DNA from 3 places in the Glutamicibacter sp. AOP5-A2-18 genome. Region 1 is predicted to be linked to each of the others. Evidence: riboswitches for the same ligand, from Rfam matches in the RefSeq annotation. Region 1 holds a riboswitch; each other region holds the start of a gene.
What was found. A riboswitch is a leader RNA that binds a small molecule or an ion and turns the genes downstream of it on or off. The one in region 1 is predicted to bind S-adenosylmethionine.

Region 1 (5,484 bases):
ACCCGATTTGCTGAGACCAAGCAGCCGAGCTTTTTTCTTCGGCAACAGGAACCAGGCGTGGCATGGAAGCAATCTTGTTCGACACAATCGCTAGCGCTGCGATGTGTGCACAGATGCCTGGCTTGTCACAGGAGCATTCGCACAGTTCGATCTTCCATTCATCATCGACCTGCTGCACTTGGATCATCGGCGAGAACTCTTCATCGGCGGCTCGTACGGTGCCCTCGATCTGTCCAGTCGTCTCGTCGAATTCCACGTCAACCACGGAATTTTCTTCAGCGGCTAAGTTCTTTCCGTAAAAGAAAGGAACATCGCCCAAGAAGGCCAACAAGTGGCGGGCGTCTATGGTTGGTGGAACAGAGTTACTCATCCTCTCATCGTTTCACGTTCCGGCCCGTGGTGAAAGTTGAAGCGCCCCTGTGTGAATAATCCCTATGTATGACGTAGCGTTGTCGCATGTCCCATATCTGGCCTTTTCTTCCGGCGCGCGCGGTGAACATCACTTCACTGATCGAATTTGACCGATTAGCTGCTGAAGCTTTGGCTAATCCCCATGCCCGAGGATACGGGTGGCGGGTGCATCGACTAGATCTGCGTGAGCGCGATTCCATACTGCGTTCGCTGGACCTGTCCGAGGCGATATTTATTGATTGCCAGTATTCACCCGCGGGACGTGAACTGGTTCAGGCCACCGGCGGACTGTGCATGTCTTCAGGCACGCAACTACCTTTTCAGACCAGTGAGCGGGACCTATATACGGCCGCCGAAATATACGCAGGCATTGATGACAAGCCCTATGAGCAAGTTCCGGACGCACTGATCTACGCCTACTCTCAGCAACACAGCACACCTGAAGTCACCGATAACGACAGTGCCATGGCGACCACCTTGCATGATTACCAGATCTCTCAAGCTCTGGTATCCGAAGTTTACGATGGGGCCTTTAAAGACTCACCGCTGATTGGTGTGATGGGTGGGCACGCGATGACCCGCGGATCTGAGCACTACGCGCAGACCGTGGAACTGGGCCAACTGATTACTCGGGCAGGATGTGCCGTTGCTACCGGCGGGGGACCGGGGGCGATGGAAGCGGCCAACCTCGGTGCTTGGTTGGCTGATTATGATCCACAAGATGTCGACGCTGCGTTGCAGATGCTCGCCACGGCTCCAGATGCGATTCACCAGCGCACACAGTGGGCTCGCACTGCGCTCGCCGTTCGTGATCGATTCCCGAGCACCCACCAGTCATTAGGTGTGCCGACGTGGTTCTATGGCCATGAGCCACCGAATTTGTTTGCAACAAAGATCGCAAAATTTTTCACCAACTCTATTCGCGAAGCGATTTTGTTGGAGCAGGCTAACGGGGGACTAATTGTTCTGCCGGGTGCTGCAGGTACGGTGCAGGAAATCTTCCAAGACGCCTGCGAAAACTACTACGCCACCGGCGCGCGCGTGGTGCCCATGGTCTTGCTAGGACGCGAGTACTGGACTGAAACTATGCCAGCTTGGCCTTTGCTCAAGGCGTTGGCCGCAGGCCGGGTCATGGAAGAGAAAATTGCGCTGGTAGATACTGCCGAAGAAGCGATGGAATTTATTGGTTCTATGAGCACGCTACGCCGGCGTACCCGCTGGTGAGACAAATAATTCCTTGGCTCTAGCCCAGCTGTACGTCGAAGATGAGTCCCAAGCAGTAGGTCACTGCCGCAGCTCCCCAGCCGATGGCTAGTTGGCGCAGCCCACGCTTCATCGGGGACGCTCCGGAGAGGAGACCTACGATAGCGCCGGTGAGCATCAAAGCAATTCCGACTAGGGCCACCGAGAGGATCACGGCAGGCAGGCCGCTCATGCCGAAGATATACGGCAGGATCGGGATGACCGCACCGGAAGCGAAGAGCAGGAACGAGGTGCCGGCGGCGCCGGTGGCCGAGCCGAGCTCCTCATGTTCATTTTCCAGCTCTTCGGACCGTTCTTCCGGGTTCAGCGAGAAGGCTGGGTTGCAATCACAGGTGAAGAGGCCCATGCGTTCGGCAGCGCGATGCTCAGCATCTTCATCGTTCATTCCGCGAGCCTTGTAAATCAGTACCAACTCGTTGGCATCCAGATTCAGATCGGGGGCCGCGGTGAGCGTGACCTGGGTAGGCCGGGATGCGGTGAGTAACTCTCGTTGAGAACGCACGGAAACAAATTCGCCAGCGGCCATCGATAATGCTCCGGCCAGCAGCCCGGCAATGCCGGAGAACAAGACAAAAGTGGAAGAAACGCCGGTGGCGCCAATACCCATGATGAGCGCCAAGTTGGAGACTAGACCGTCATTGGCGCCAAATACGGCGGCGCGGAAGTTGCCCGAAAGCTGAGCGCGACCGGCGGTGGCCAAAGCACGCACTACCTCTTCGTGGACCTCTTCGTCGGCGGCCATTTGCGCGGTCGCGTCCTGATCATCGCGGTAGGGGGAGCTGCTCTCAGAGCGCTGTGCCATAGCCAAAACGAACACCGAACCGAAGCTAAGCGCCAAAAAACGCAAGATGGTGCGCCTCAAGGAGGGGCGGACCGTCTTGGCGTGGACACCTAGTTTTTGTCGCCAGTGTTCCTCATGGCGTGCTTCGGCCGCGGCCAGACCTAGAAGGATTTGCTTCTCTTGCCCAGTTTTCTTTTGGGCTAGGGTCCGATAGATGGCACCTTCAGCGACCTCGTCGGCCAGATACTTGCGCCAACGTTGGATTTGGGCGCGGGTAGGTTCGGTTGCTGACTGGTTCGGCATCACGAATACAGCTCTCTTGGCAGATAACGGATCAGCTACCCAGTTTAGACAGCGGTCTCAGACTTGGGAATTTGGCAAGACTAAAAGCGATGCTCTGCCCCTCGGGCTGACCGGAGCTAGCAATGGAAAGTACTAGCTGCGAGGTCGCCGGTTCAAAGATCGGGCGGCGCGCGGATCGGGCGATGAGCAATTCTAAGCGAGCTGGATCGCACACGTATCGAATGTGCCATTGGCCCTGGACCTTGAACTGAACTTGTCCGGTTTGGCGGTCGATGATGGGCAGGACGGAATATGCCATGGGATGCGCTCTCACTGAGTTCTTGCCCGGCCACAAAATTGTGAACGGACCGCTTCGTCATCCGAACCACCCATGAATCTGGGGTTGGTGCACGGCAAGTCGGAGCTTTACGCCGTGTCTCGTGAAGCAACACTTGCGATGCTACTCCCGTGCAAGTAAGCCAGTGAAGTCCTAGCCTGAAATATTTCCTTCATCCGCGCTGGACCCAGCGTCTAGCGTCTGGGACAGCTGGTTGATCTTCGTGTACTGCTGTTCCCACTGGGTTGTGGAATACGGGGGAAGGTTGGGAGCTTCGGGGCGAAGACCGGTGAAGCCATCAAGCTGTTCGCGCACGATATCAAGGTGCCCGGCGTGCCGGGAGGTTTCAGCGATCATATGAATCATGAGCTGTTCCAAGGTGGTGTGCCGGCGGCGAATCCACCATGGCACTTCGGCCGGTGCATCCAATGGCAGGGACGCGATGCTCTGTTCGCAGAATGCGACCGCCTGTTGATAAAAATCAATGATGTCGCCGGCGGTGAAGTGTGCCGGCGGTAAAAAGTCGGCTTGCGGATCGTCGGAGTCCGTGAGTTCTTGCACATAGGGGTTGTTGATTTCTCGGCCCAGGCACTGGCCGAAGTATCCGTATTCGGTGATGGCCAAGTGATGTACTACGCCAAGAACATGCGTGCCGGTGGGCGTCAGTGGCTTGCGGGCCAAGTGATCGCTCAGTCCCTGAGCTTTATAGATCACCGCGTTGCGGGCGTCGTTGAGGTATTCACGCAAAAGCTCTTTGCTGTTCATCATATGCCGAGTGTAATCAGCCGGCTGCTCAGCGAACAGCAGTTGTTGTGGTGTGCGACATATTTGACGCACCCCAGCTAGGGTCTGTTTACTATTGGTAAACCTGCCTGCTGACTTAGGCAAATGGCAGGAAGACGCCTAGTGCGTCGGAACAACAGAGGCGATGGAGCAAAAATATGAAGACCCTGCCCGTGGAATCAACCGGTGCTGCAATCAATATTGGTTCACGGCTACGCGGGGTGCGCCAAAGGCAGCGGATGACCATCGACCAGGTTGCTGAACTGTCCGGATTGACCAAGGGCTTTCTCTCGCGTGTTGAGCGAGATCTGACCAGCCCTTCGGTTTCAACGCTGCTGAAACTATGCGAAGTGCTGGGCATTGAAGTGGGAACGCTATTTGAAGTGCCTGAAACGATGTTGGTGCGATTGGCCGAAGCGCCACGGGTGTCCCTAGGCGGAGAAGGAATCACTGAGCAATTGGTGACACCGCGTAGCGAAAGGCGGGTTCAGATGATTCGCGCTGAAATCGCGCCCAAGGGTGTTGGTGAAGCCGAACTGTATTCGGTGGACTGTGAACTGGAAGTTTTGCATGTGATCTCGGGGAGGTTCACTTTAGTGTTGCCGGATCAACGCGTTGAACTCCAAGCCGGAGACACTATGACCTTCCCAGGGCGCGAGCCGCATAGCTGGGAAAATGAAGCCGATGAAGTGGCCTTGGTGACGTGGACCTTGATCCTCTAACCGGGGAGCCTTACTCGTGCCGATGCGTTCAAGCGCGTATTCTAAAAAGGTGTGTTCACCGTACGCACATGGTGCGGCGAGCGATAGGAGTGGCGTGAGTACTAGCGAAACAACTGGCACCCAGAACCAGCTACGCTCTATCGGCTGGTGGGCTTCGGTGTTCCTTGGTTTACTCGCGGGCACCACCTTGACGTGGATTCGTACCCAGCGCAACTTCTTTTTCATCGGCGCGGTCATCATCGCTGTGGTGATTGTGATAATCGGAATGCGCACCATCCGGCGGCGTGCACGCTTCCCTCAAATGGCTCAAGCCCATACTTCTTGGCCATATGCCGTCTGGACGATGGTTCTTCTCGTTCTTGTGGGTCCAATTCAGCTGGTTTACGTGGCCGATGATCCCGGTGAACTTATGCTCAAATCTATCATTCTTTCCACCGGCTTTTGCGTGGCAATCCACGAGCTGGATCGAGCAATGATCAAAGCCACCAGGAAGTACCTTCGCCAAGAATAGAATTTTTAGACGTTCTGCCTTCAGTGCTCAGGATCGTCAAATGCTGCCGTAGCCCCTTGTAGGGCTACGGCTTTTGTTGTCTTTTGCCCCGGAATTCACGTCATAGTCACTATTTTGGTGCTCTGAGTCTTGACGTGACCTCGCCAACAAAATAGCATAATGGGAAACGTAAGTTTCATATTAGGCAACTATGGCAGTTGCCGAATAAGTGCCAGGAGGGCAAGAGCATGAAAGAAGTTCGCATCGAGGAAAACGGCAAGCTGGGGCCAATCAATGCAGCGATGATCCCTCGCTACGCCGGCGCCGGTACCTACGCCCGTCTGCCGCGTCTGGACCAGGTCCAGAGCGCTGACATCAAGATCATTGGTGTGCCTTTTGATACCGGTGTTTCCTA
Region 2 (5,484 bases), 320 kb from region 1:
GGAAGAGGTGCTCGTGACTGACTGGTGTGCCACCGTGACTTTCAGGTACGCGCAACGTGGTAAATCCTGCGTCCTTGAGCCACTGCACCTGCTCAAATGGCAGAACACGGTTTTGTTCGCGTTCTCGGCTTCCCTCAGCTATTCGTGCGAAAACTTCACTGAAACGCTTGAGCAGTTCCTGGTAGTGGCTCTCTGTTGTTGCCGCGGCGATTGTCGTCATTGCTTCTCCCTGCAGGACATCGGTATCTAAGTTCAGTATCAAAAAGTAGTGGCCCCACGACGCGGATCAACTATCGTCGTGGGGCCAAGGCCTACTTATTCCAGGTGGCGAAATCTGCTTCCAGGTCGCGGTCCCATGGGGTGCCTAGAGCGCCGTCAAGGTAATCTGCGTACCACTTGCTTGACCTCATCTGAGTGATAAGCCTCTTCAAGGACTTTGCCCTTCTCGGTATCCATGAATCCAGGTTTGGCACCAATGATGTTGATGTATGGAAGTGCTTCTTCTTCCTTTTCAAAGAGCAACGCGTCGTCTGGGTTCAGACCAATCTCGGCGCCGAGGCGAGCAAAGAGGAATCCGGCGTCAACGTCCGGCAGAGTCTTGGACAATGACTGCTGATCAACTTCAACAAACTTGAAGTTCTTTGGGTTCTCCAAAATGTCATTCTGCGACAGGCGAATCACGCTCTTGTTTGGCGTGACCTTCAATACCCCTGCCTTATCAAGCAGGGCCAATGCGCGACCATTATTAGCGGTATCTACAGGCAATGCGATGGTGGCACCGTTAGGCAGTTCCTTGATGGAATCGTACTTTTTCGAGTACACGCCGGCTGGTGAACTGTACATGTAGAAGGCTGGATCCACATCCACGTTCTGGTCCTTCTTGAACTGCTCAAGGTAGGCACCGTGCTGGAAGAAGTTCGCATCATACTCACCGTTAGATACCACGTGGTTTGGCTGCACGATATCGGTGACATACGTGGCATCCAGCTTCCAACCCTTCTCAGCCAGTAGCTTCTGAGCGATCTTGGTGGGCTCCTGTGACGGAGCCGATTCGGTGACAATGATCTTGATGGTCTTGTCCCCAGTTCCGGAAGCTTCTCCGCCTCCGACCAGACCACATGAGGTTAGTCCTAAGAGTGCTGCCGAGCCAGCGGCGAAGGTCAAGAAAGTACGACGAGATACTGCCATGATGTTTTCCTTAGATAAAGTGCGAGTTGAGAAGAAGTGTTTAGCGTTTGTCTGCTGCACGCGAGAGCCGAGTACCAACAAACTGAACTGCGTGCACCAGCAAGATCATCAGAATGATCGCTAGGAGCATGACGCCGGTTTCGTAACGGTAGTAGCCGTAGCGGATAGCAAAATCGCCAATACCTCCGCCACCTACCAGACCGGCCATCGCTGAGTACGAGATGAAACTGACCGTCATGATGGTGACAGATGAGAGCAGTGCAGGTCTTGCCTCGACAAGTAATACTTCGCGAATGATCTGTCCGCGGGTAGCACCCATGGCCTGCGCAGCTTCAACAACTCCATTGCCAAGCTGGCTGATGTTCTGTTCCACAAAACGTGCAAAATAAGGAATCGCGTTAATCGTCAGCGGAACAATGACGGCAGCAGTTCCAATGGTCGTTCCCACCACAAACCGGGTGAACGGGATGATGGCAATCAGCAAAATAAGGAATGGGAAGGAACGGATGGTGTTCACTATTCCGTCAACAATCTGGTGCAACCGCGGACGGGGACGCAGACCATTAGGCGACATGGAGAACAGCCAGATCCCCAGTGGCGTTCCGAGCAAAATTGCAATTGGAATGGCGACCAGAAGCATGGCGAAAGTTTGTGCCATGGCCACCCAAATTTCCGGGGCCAGTTCAACAATTCGGTCAAAGTTAAAAGCTGCTGCACTGCCGTTGCTCGTGCCCAGCACTAGTGAAGATAAGTTCATTGGTAATCCAGGTTCTTTATACGCGCGCTACGTGGGCAGCTGATGAGGATGAAACGGGTTTTGGGCTGCGGTTCAACGTAATTTCATCGCTGATCAGATAGCGTCCGATAGGCGTCGTGGGTTCAAAGCCAGGCTCTTGCAACTCATTCAGGGCGAACTCTTCAACTACTGAACCGTCTTCCATTACCGAGACGCGGTCTGCGATGGCCTTAATAACGTTCATTTCGTGCGTGACAATAACTGTGGTGATTCCGAGGCTGGCGTTGATGTCGCTGAGGTACTGCAGCACCGAGGTCGTGGTTCGCGGATCCACTGCACTGGTCGGTTCATCGCACAAGAGGACTTTTGGCTCGGTCACCAACGCTCGTGCAATGGAGATGCGTTGCTTCTGACCGCCTGAAAGCTGTCCTGGGTATGCGCTGGCCTTGTCAGCCAAATCAACAATGGCCAAAGCTTCCAAGGCGCGTTCGCGACGCTCGTTTTTTGCTACACCAGCAAACTTCAGATTCAGTTCCACGTTCTGCAACGCGGTGCGATTGTTCAGCAGATTGAAGTGCTGAAAAATCATTCCGATTTCATGTCGTTGCTTACGCAAATCGCCATCGCTGAGTCCGGTAAGTTCCACGTCATCGACAAAAACCTGACCGGAGGTTGGGCGCTGAAGTAAGTTGATGTTGCGCAACAGCGTTGACTTGCCAGCACCGGAGAAGCCGATGATCCCGTGAATGCTTCCGGCTTCAATGTTCAGGGTCACGTCTTTAACTGCCGTGAATTGATCCTGGCCATTGCCAAATGTTGTTGTTACGTTCTCAAGACGAATCATCATCGCTCCTTTACTGCTTGGTTATACGGAGCGTTCTTCACGAGGAAAACCTGTCTTTAAACAGACTTTCCCGTCGCGAAGTGAAAGTACTCCATCGGTCCTGGCTGTAGCACCGCTCCCTTACGGGTGGTTGCTGCGACGTCGTTGAGCCAGATCTCTCAGTCGCTCTGGATGGTGTGTGTTCGGTTGTACGGTCCGAACGATTTAAGTCTGTCTTCCATGGCCATGACCGAACAATAATTACGTAAACGGAAGTCATGAAGTCACCAAAACTTACTCACAACGTCAAAAAATTGCTTTGGTTTGCGTAGCAATTCTTCACTTTCCTCAAAGGTTTCGAATCAAGACGACGACCCTTGACGTATTGATTCCCCTTTTGGTTTCATGCGCACGACTGACCGTCGGGAATTGAACCGCGAGGGACGTGGTTGTATTAGTTTGCAGACCAACGAGAGGACAACATGAAGATTGCAATTGCAGGAGCCACCGGACAGCTGGGCCAACTGGTTATCAACGCACTATTAGAGCGCGGTGCAGATCCTGCACAACTGGTTGCCCTTGGACGTTCTGAAGAAAAACTCGCTCCTCTGGCGGGCAAGGGTCTGGAGACCCGCGCCGCTGACTACAACGTCGAGGCAAGCCTGGTGTCAGCTCTCGAAGGCGTAGACAAGTTGCTTCTGATTTCAGGTAGCGAAGTTGGCCAGCGCATCACCCAGCATGAGAACGTCATCAACGCTGCCCAGCGCGTGAACGTATCGCTGATTGCTTATACCTCTATTGCCAATGCCCTGACCGGCAACATGAAACTGGCGCAAGAGCATGTGGCTACCGAACAGTTACTGGCGGGCTCCGGCATTGAATACGTCTTGCTACGCAACGGTTGGTACACCGAAAACTACACCGATCAGCTCCTGGGCTACCTCAACAGCCGCGTAGTTCTCGGCGCCGCAGGTAACGGCAGGATCAGCGCCGCCCCACGTGCCGACTACGCAGAAGCAGCCGCAGCGGTATTGCTCTCCGAAGAAAATGAGTCCGGCAAGATCTACGAACTTGGTGGCGACAAGGCCTTCACCCTGAGTCAGCTGGCCGGTGCCGTGGGCGCCGCCGCCGGCCAAGAGGTCAATTACCAGGAAGTTGAACCAGAGAAGCTCGTTGCGATCTACACCGAATCCGGCGTGCCAGCACAGTTTGCAGACATCCTGGTTGATACCGACGTGCAGGTTCGTGACGGTGCCCTGGAAGTGAACTCGGCAGATCTTTCCCAGCTCATTGGCCGTCCAACCGCATCGTTGGGTAAGACCATCAAGGAAGCTCTGGCTCAGTAAACTAACCAGCTGCACCAACGCTGAAGTGGGCAGTGATCCCCGACTGACTAGTCGGGGATCACTGCCCACAGTTCTAACGTCATAACTATAAATATTGTGATCACTTGCGCGGAATTACAACGCTTCTAAAAAGATGGCTCGTGTCACACCCCTAGCGCTTCGAGCACTTCCCGTAAATTGACGCATACTTCATCCCCACCTCTTTCAGGAGATCAGAGTATGCAACGATCAAGTTTGCGCGCTTTGGCTGGCGCAACGATTCTTTCTTTGGGACTAGGAGCTTTCACAGTCCTCCCGGCGAGCGCTGACCCAAGGCACACAGAAAAGACCCCGACTGCTACCGGTACCGGAGGCGCAGTAGCTTCCGTGGATCCAGAAGCTTCGGCAGCAGGACTCGAAGTATTGCGTAAGGGTGGCAACGCTGTTGATGCCGCGGTGGCTACCGCTGCAGCCCTAGGTGTCACCGAACCCTACAGCGCTGGCATTGGCGGCGGCGGCTACTTCATGTACTACGACGCGTCCACGGGCAAGGTCAGCACCATCGATGGGCGTGAAACCGCGCCGGCAGCAATACCGCATGATGCCTTCATCGATCCGGCTACCTCAAAGCCCTATAACTTCACCCCCGAACTGGTCACCAGCGGTGTAGCAGTAGGCGTTCCTGGCACCGTGGCCACCTGGCAACGGGCGCTAGATAACTGGGGTTCACAAAGCCTCAAGCAGGTTCTCAAACCGGCAACTCAGGTCGCCTCGCGAGGCTTTGTGGTGGACAAGACCTTCCATGAACAAACTCAAGATAACAAGGAACGCTTTGCTGCTTTCAGCTCAACCAGCGACCTCTTCTTGCCTGAGGGTGATGCCCCAAAGGTAGGCACCATTTTCAAGAATCCAGAGCTGGCCGACACGTACCGGCTGTTGGCAGCCAAGGGTCCAAAAGCTTTCTACCAAGGTGATCTCGCCTCAGAGATTTCCCAGACCGTGCAGGCTCCACCCAAGGTGGAAGATACCAAACTGCCAGTACCCGCTGGCTACGTGAGCACCGAAGATCTTGCCAACTTCAAGGTCGCGGAGCAGGAGCCCACCACGGTGAAATACCGTGGACTAGATGTTTATGGCATGGCCCCATCCTCTAGCGGTGGAACCACCATTGGTGAATCACTGAATATTCTGAGCAATTTTAACCTTGCATCAATGGAACCAACCGACGCGTTGCACCACTACTTTGAGGCCACCGCGTTGGCTTACGCTGACCGTGGTAAGTATGTGGGAGATCCTGCCTTTGTCGATGTTCCCACCCAAACCTTGACCAGTAAGCTCTTTGGTGCCGACCGTGCGTGCGAAATCGATCCAGCTAAGGCCGCCACTAAGCCGGTGGCTCCGGGTGATGTCGC
Region 3 (5,484 bases), 330 kb from region 1:
CGTTCTGTGAGGCGAACTTGATGCCACGTGAAGAAGCGCCGGCCTGGTAGATCACCGGGGTGCGCTGGGTGGACGGCTCAGTGATAGCAATACCGGGCACCTTAAAGTACTTGCCCTCGTGCTCAATATTGTGCACCTTTTCCGGGTCCGTGTAGATCCCGGTTTCCTTGTTGTTCTGAACCGCGTCATCTTCCCACGAGCCTTCAAGCAACTTGTAGACCACTTCGAGGTATTCGTCGGCGTGGTCATAACGCTCGTCGTGTTCCATCTGGTCTTCTTGGCCCATATTGCGGGCGGCCGAAGGCAAGTAACCGGTGACCACGTTCCAACCCACACGACCATCGGTGAGGTGATCCAAGGTAGCCAGACGACGGGCAAAAGCATATGGGTGCTCATAGGCGGTTCCGGCGGTGACGCCGAAGCCCAAGTTTTCAGTTACTGCAGCCATGGCCGAGACCAGCATCATCGGGTCATTAACCGGTGCCTGTGCGCCCGAGCGCAGTGGGGATTCGTTGGTGCCGTTAAAGACATCGTAGGTACCTAGTACGTCGGCAATAAACAGGCCGTCGAACTTACCCTTTTCTAGCACCTTCGCTAGGTGGGTCCAGTAGCCGATGGTGTTGTACGTTGAGGCTTTGTCATCTGGGTGACGCCACAGACCTGGCGACTGGTGCACCACGCAGTTCATGTCGAATGCGTTGAAGAGAATTTCGCGCTTCGTGCTCATAGGTGTTCTCCTTGCCGTGAATCTGTATTGGTGAAATTAGAAATTAGGCGCTTAGGCGCCGTAGTTTTGGTGGTTGCTGTCTTCGCCGGTGACCAAGAGACGTTGAGGCTGAACCGCATTGATTTCGTAGTCCCCCACGATGCGCGCCTTGTACATGGCCGGGTTGTGGGTGGCGATGGTTCGTGCGTTACGCCAGTGCCGATCTAGGTTGCACACAATGCTGGTTGATGAGGCCCCTAAACCGTCAAAGAGTTTGCTGGTTGCTCCGAGCACCAACGGTTGCACGATGGTCTGGGCGCGGTTAGCCGATAGTTCACAGACCGCGTAGCGTTCCTCGTCGTTCAGTCCTGGGTCTACCAGTGCTGCTTCAACTTCTAGTACTGCGCCAATCACTACCGAGTCGACGGCGAAGGACTCTGCTGAGACTTCGCCGACCAGCTGAAGTACCTGTGGTTCGCGGTAGGCAGGAACGCCTGTGCCGGTGGTGAAGATACGGGTACGGTTCTGGACCGACTGGCGCAGATCGTTCAGCGCGGCGCGGGCAATACCTGCTTGCACTGCGGTGAGGACCAGCTGGTAGATCGCAGCTTCGGAGTCGTTAGTTGCCTGTGGGATAAAACAGTCCACGGGCACCTGATGGAACTCGGTGGTGCCGGTACCGGTCAGCCCCTGACCAAACCCATCCCAATCGTCAAGGATTTTTACGCCACTGCGTTGGGTGGAAACGACGGCAATCTGCCGGCCAGCCTTTTCTGGATGGGCCACTGCCACTGCGGTCCAGTCGGCAAAGATGGTGCCGGTGCAGTAGTACTTTTCACCGTCAACTAGCCAGCGGCCATCAGACTCGGTGACCTTGGTGTTCAGCGTACCTAGTGCGTTGCCGCCACGTTCGGTGTACGCATTGCCGACAATCTGACCGGCAGCAATACGGGTAACCCACTTGTTGCGCAGCTCTTGATCTTCAAGAATCAGAATGCTCTCCACAAAGGCGATGTGTGCTCGCCAGAGCTGGCCAACATGGGAATCAGCCTCGGAAAGTTCAATCAGCAGGCGGAACACGTCAACCAGACGTGCGCCGTAGCCGCCCTCAGAAACTGGAATGCGCAGCGCACCAAAGCGGTCGCGGTTCAGCAGGCCTACCTGTTCAAAAGGTAGCACGCGGTTGCGATCGCGGTCCCGTGCGGTCGACGCGATCTGAGCGAATACCGGACGGAAAATTTCAGCCAAACGGTCATACTGTTCGTCCGCGCCCGGACCGGGAGTGACTTTGAGTAGTTGCCGCGTAGACAGTTGCTCTTCGAAGTCATCTAGTCCCATGGCGCTAGCCTGCGAAGGATCGCTGAGCTGGTTGAAGTCCAAACCGGAAGTGTTCGGCGACTCGCCAAATGACATTGAAGTCCTCAATTCTTTCCATCGGTCCTGGCGGTAGCACCGTCCCGCGATTCGGGTGGTTGCTGCGGCGTCGTCGAGCCAGATCTCTCAGCCGCTCTGGATGGGTTGTCATTCATTTGTAGCCGTAACAAAGCAATCATTCCAAGCCACGAAGTCACATTTCATTGTTCAGACCAGGTGGCTTGACAGTTGCGTTGCACAGTCAATGACGCGTCATATCGAAGATGACTTGCCAAGAATCCCCAACTATCGATTAAACAGCCTTCTAATGAAATAAATAACGAAATAACCCGCGCATGTGACGTAGTTATCGAAGATTTTTCATGTTACGCAAGATTTGCTTTCAAATCGTTCGAAAGCCTGTAATGGACACGTAACCATCCCGAGCGGCCGAGAGATCTGGCTCAGTGACGCCGCAGCAACCACCTATGGATGACACACTCCATAGGCCGGTGCTACCGCCAGGACCGATGGAGATGATCATGGCTCTTAGCCTTGCACTGCCTCAAGCGCACACCTCGACCGCTTTAGACGTGGAATTCAGCAATGTTTCGCGCACCTTCACCACCAAAAGTGAAAGCCGCGCGGTCCTCAGCGATATCAACTTGCAGATCCCCGCGGGCCAAGTTGTTGCGATCCTTGGAGCTAGCGGCTGCGGCAAGTCCACACTGCTTCGCGCGGTCTCCGGGTTGGACCAACCATCCACCGGATCCATCCGTACCGGAAAACGCAACGTAGATGGCATCAACGAACTATGTGCGGTCGCATTTCAGGAACCACGACTACTACCGTGGCGATCGGTCCGAGAAAATATCGCTTTGGGCCTCGCGCCAGGTACCAGCAAGGCCGACGGTGCTGAACTGATTGATGAATTAATCGAGCTGACCGGGCTCAGCCACGCGACAGATCTTCGCCCGCGCGAAATTTCAGGTGGTATGGCTCAGCGCGTCTCGCTGGCTCGTGCCTTGGCACGGCGCCCTGGAGTGCTGCTACTTGATGAACCCTTCGGCGCACTGGACGCTTTGACGCGGCTGAAAATGCAAGATCTATTGCTCTCCATCCATGCTTCCTTCCCCACCACAATTCTTATGGTCACCCACGACGTGGACGAGGCGTTGACCTTGGCTGACCGAGTCATCGTCCTGGGACGTGAGGGTCAAGATACCGCGGCCACCGTCATTAAAGAACTCTCAATGAGCGCTTCTCATCCTCGCAAACACAACGAAGATCAGTTCATCGCTCACCGCGCAGGATTGCTTCGACTTCTTGGTGTGGACCCGACTAACCATTGACGTTTAACACCGATTCCCCCTGATCTACTCCATCAGCGACATAGCTGTCGCTTACCCGCACGCACAATTTAGAGGATTATTATGCTTTCGCACCGCTTCACTCGACGTACCGCACTTGCCACCGCAGCACTGTTGATCGGGGCTACTGCCCTGACCGGTTGCGCCGGAGAAAACGCTACGGCCTCAGGATCAGATAAGACCCTGTCCATTGACTTCGCCACCTACAACCCGCTGAGCCTGGTCATCAAAGAAAAAGGTTGGCTCGACGACGCCGCTAAGGATCAAGGCGTCAAGGTGGAATGGGTTCAGTCCGCTGGCTCTAACAAGGCCAATGAAGCATTACGTGCTGACGCAGTGAATGTTGGCTCCACCGCAGGATCCGCCGCTTTGTTAGCCCGGTCCAACGGTTCACCGATCAAGACTATCGACCTGTATTCGCAGCCAGAATGGGCCGCTCTGGTGGTTGCTAAGGACTCCAAGATCAAATCGGTGAAAGACCTCAAGGGCAAAACTGTGGCCGCCACTAAAGGCACCGATCCTTACTTCTTCCTGCTTCAAGCACTAGAGCAGGCAGGTCTGAGCGAAAAGGACATCACCGTACAGAATCTGCAACACGCGGACGGTCGTACCGCGTTGGTCAACGGTTCGGTTGACGCTTGGAGCGGACTAGATCCCATCATGGCCGCAGCCGAACAAGACGGTGCGAAGCTGCTGTATCGCAACCTAGATTTCAACACCTACGGTGCACTTAATGCTCGCGAAGACTTCATCAAGCAGAGCCCCGAACTAGCCCAGCTGGTCGTTGACTCCTACGAGAAAGCACGCGAATGGTCGGGCAAGCATCCAGAAGAGACCGCCAAGATCTTGGCTGATGTTGCCGGTCTAGATCCTAAGGTTGCCGCCACTGTCATCGAAGAACGTTCCAACTTGGACGTATCGGCCGTTCCCGGAACCGAGTACACCAAAGTCTTGAAGACTATCGCGCCCACCTTGGTCGCCAGCGGCGATGTCTCCAAGCAGGAATCCGTAGACGAGGCCCTAGCAACTTTGGTTGATGACCAATTTGCTACCAAAGCTGACCCAACCAAAATTTCCGGAGAGTAGTCAGCAATGAGCACCACCGTCTCCACGAGAAATCCGAAGAAGGCTAAATCCGGAGTCTCTGCCACCATCTTGCGCGCTCCACACTGGTTGTTATCCCTGATCTTGCCGGTTATTGTTCTGGTGATCTGGCAGGTCGTGACGTCCACTGGAATCGTCGCTCCTTGGACTTTGCCCACCCCCACTTCTGTAGTCACTGCAGCAGTTGAGCTATTGCGTGACGGAGATCTTGGCAAACACATTGGCATTTCCACGCAACGTGTATTGCTTGGATTCTTCTTTGGTTCCTTGCTCGGTCTACTGCTTGGCGCACTGGTCGGCCTGTCCAAATTGGCTGATGCTCTGTTGCGTTTGAGCATTAGTGCGTTGCGTGCGGTGCCATCCTTAGCATGGGTCCCGCTGCTGGTGCTGTGGATGAAAATGGGTGAAGACTCCAAAGTCACCCTAGTGATCATTGGTGCATTCTTCCCCGTCTTCACCACCGTGGCCTTGGCTCTTCGTCATGTGGATGCCCAGCTGGTAGAAGCCGCCCGATCTTTCGGGCTGAACGGAATCAAGTTGCTGCGTACGGTGCAGCTTCCTGCGGTGGTGCCTTCGATTTTCTCCGGGCTGCGCCTAGCCCTAGCGCAGTCTTGGCTCTTCCTTGTTGCCGCTGAATTACTCGGCGCTTCGATGGGTCTGGGCTTCCTGCTGACTGATTCGCAGAACAACGGCCGACTGGACCGACTGATCATGACCATCATCTTGTTGGCCATCTTCGGAAAAATTACCGACGCCCTGCTCTCGATAGCAGAACGCTGGGCCATTAAACGTTGGACCTAAGAGTTCCCGCTGTCCCAATTCAACTTCGCCAACCAAAAAACACATCAAGGAAATTTTCTGTCATGACCATCGAATCGGCATCCACCTCAACGCTGGCCTCAGAGGAAGCACGCCAAGCATTCTGGGACGAAGCGGCAAACCTCCTCGATT

Region 2: linked by a shared signal. The riboswitch ahead of ACT3RW_RS01410 (methionine ABC transporter ATP-binding protein) and the one ahead of ACT3RW_RS03000 (hypothetical protein) in region 1 are both predicted to bind S-adenosylmethionine.
Region 3: linked by a shared signal. The riboswitch ahead of ACT3RW_RS01385 (ABC transporter ATP-binding protein) and the one ahead of ACT3RW_RS03000 (hypothetical protein) in region 1 are both predicted to bind S-adenosylmethionine.

The regions. Positions count from the first base shown of each region.
Region 1 covers NZ_JBQSVW010000001.1:612,144-617,627, forward strand. Annotated here, with positions in the region: gene ACT3RW_RS02985 (DEAD/DEAH box helicase) at 1-370, opposite strand, end outside; gene ACT3RW_RS02990 (LOG family protein) at 457-1,635, shown strand; gene ACT3RW_RS02995 (VIT1/CCC1 transporter family protein) at 1,655-2,758, opposite strand; gene ACT3RW_RS03000 (hypothetical protein) at 2,790-3,056, opposite strand; SAM riboswitch class IV at 3,070-3,183, opposite strand; gene ACT3RW_RS03005 (DinB family protein) at 3,228-3,842, opposite strand; gene ACT3RW_RS03010 (helix-turn-helix domain-containing protein) at 4,016-4,579, shown strand; gene ACT3RW_RS03015 (hypothetical protein) at 4,674-5,090, shown strand; gene speB (agmatinase) at 5,318-5,484, shown strand, end outside.
Region 2 covers NZ_JBQSVW010000001.1:293,581-299,064, reverse strand. Annotated here, with positions in the region: gene ACT3RW_RS01425 (acyl-CoA dehydrogenase family protein) at 1-220, opposite strand, end outside; gene ACT3RW_RS01420 (MetQ/NlpA family ABC transporter substrate-binding protein) at 376-1,188, opposite strand; gene ACT3RW_RS01415 (methionine ABC transporter permease) at 1,229-1,945, opposite strand; gene ACT3RW_RS01410 (methionine ABC transporter ATP-binding protein) at 1,962-2,771, opposite strand; SAM riboswitch class I at 2,857-2,946, opposite strand; gene ACT3RW_RS01405 (SDR family oxidoreductase) at 3,230-4,093, shown strand; gene ggt (gamma-glutamyltransferase) at 4,313-5,484, shown strand, end outside.
Region 3 covers NZ_JBQSVW010000001.1:286,687-292,170, reverse strand. Annotated here, with positions in the region: gene ACT3RW_RS01395 (LLM class flavin-dependent oxidoreductase) at 1-727, opposite strand, end outside; gene ACT3RW_RS01390 (acyl-CoA dehydrogenase family protein) at 779-2,119, opposite strand; SAM riboswitch class I at 2,135-2,226, opposite strand; SAM riboswitch class I at 2,494-2,596, shown strand; gene ACT3RW_RS01385 (ABC transporter ATP-binding protein) at 2,602-3,411, shown strand; gene ACT3RW_RS01380 (aliphatic sulfonate ABC transporter substrate-binding protein) at 3,493-4,515, shown strand; gene ACT3RW_RS01375 (ABC transporter permease) at 4,522-5,334, shown strand; gene acs (acetate--CoA ligase) at 5,397-5,484, shown strand, end outside.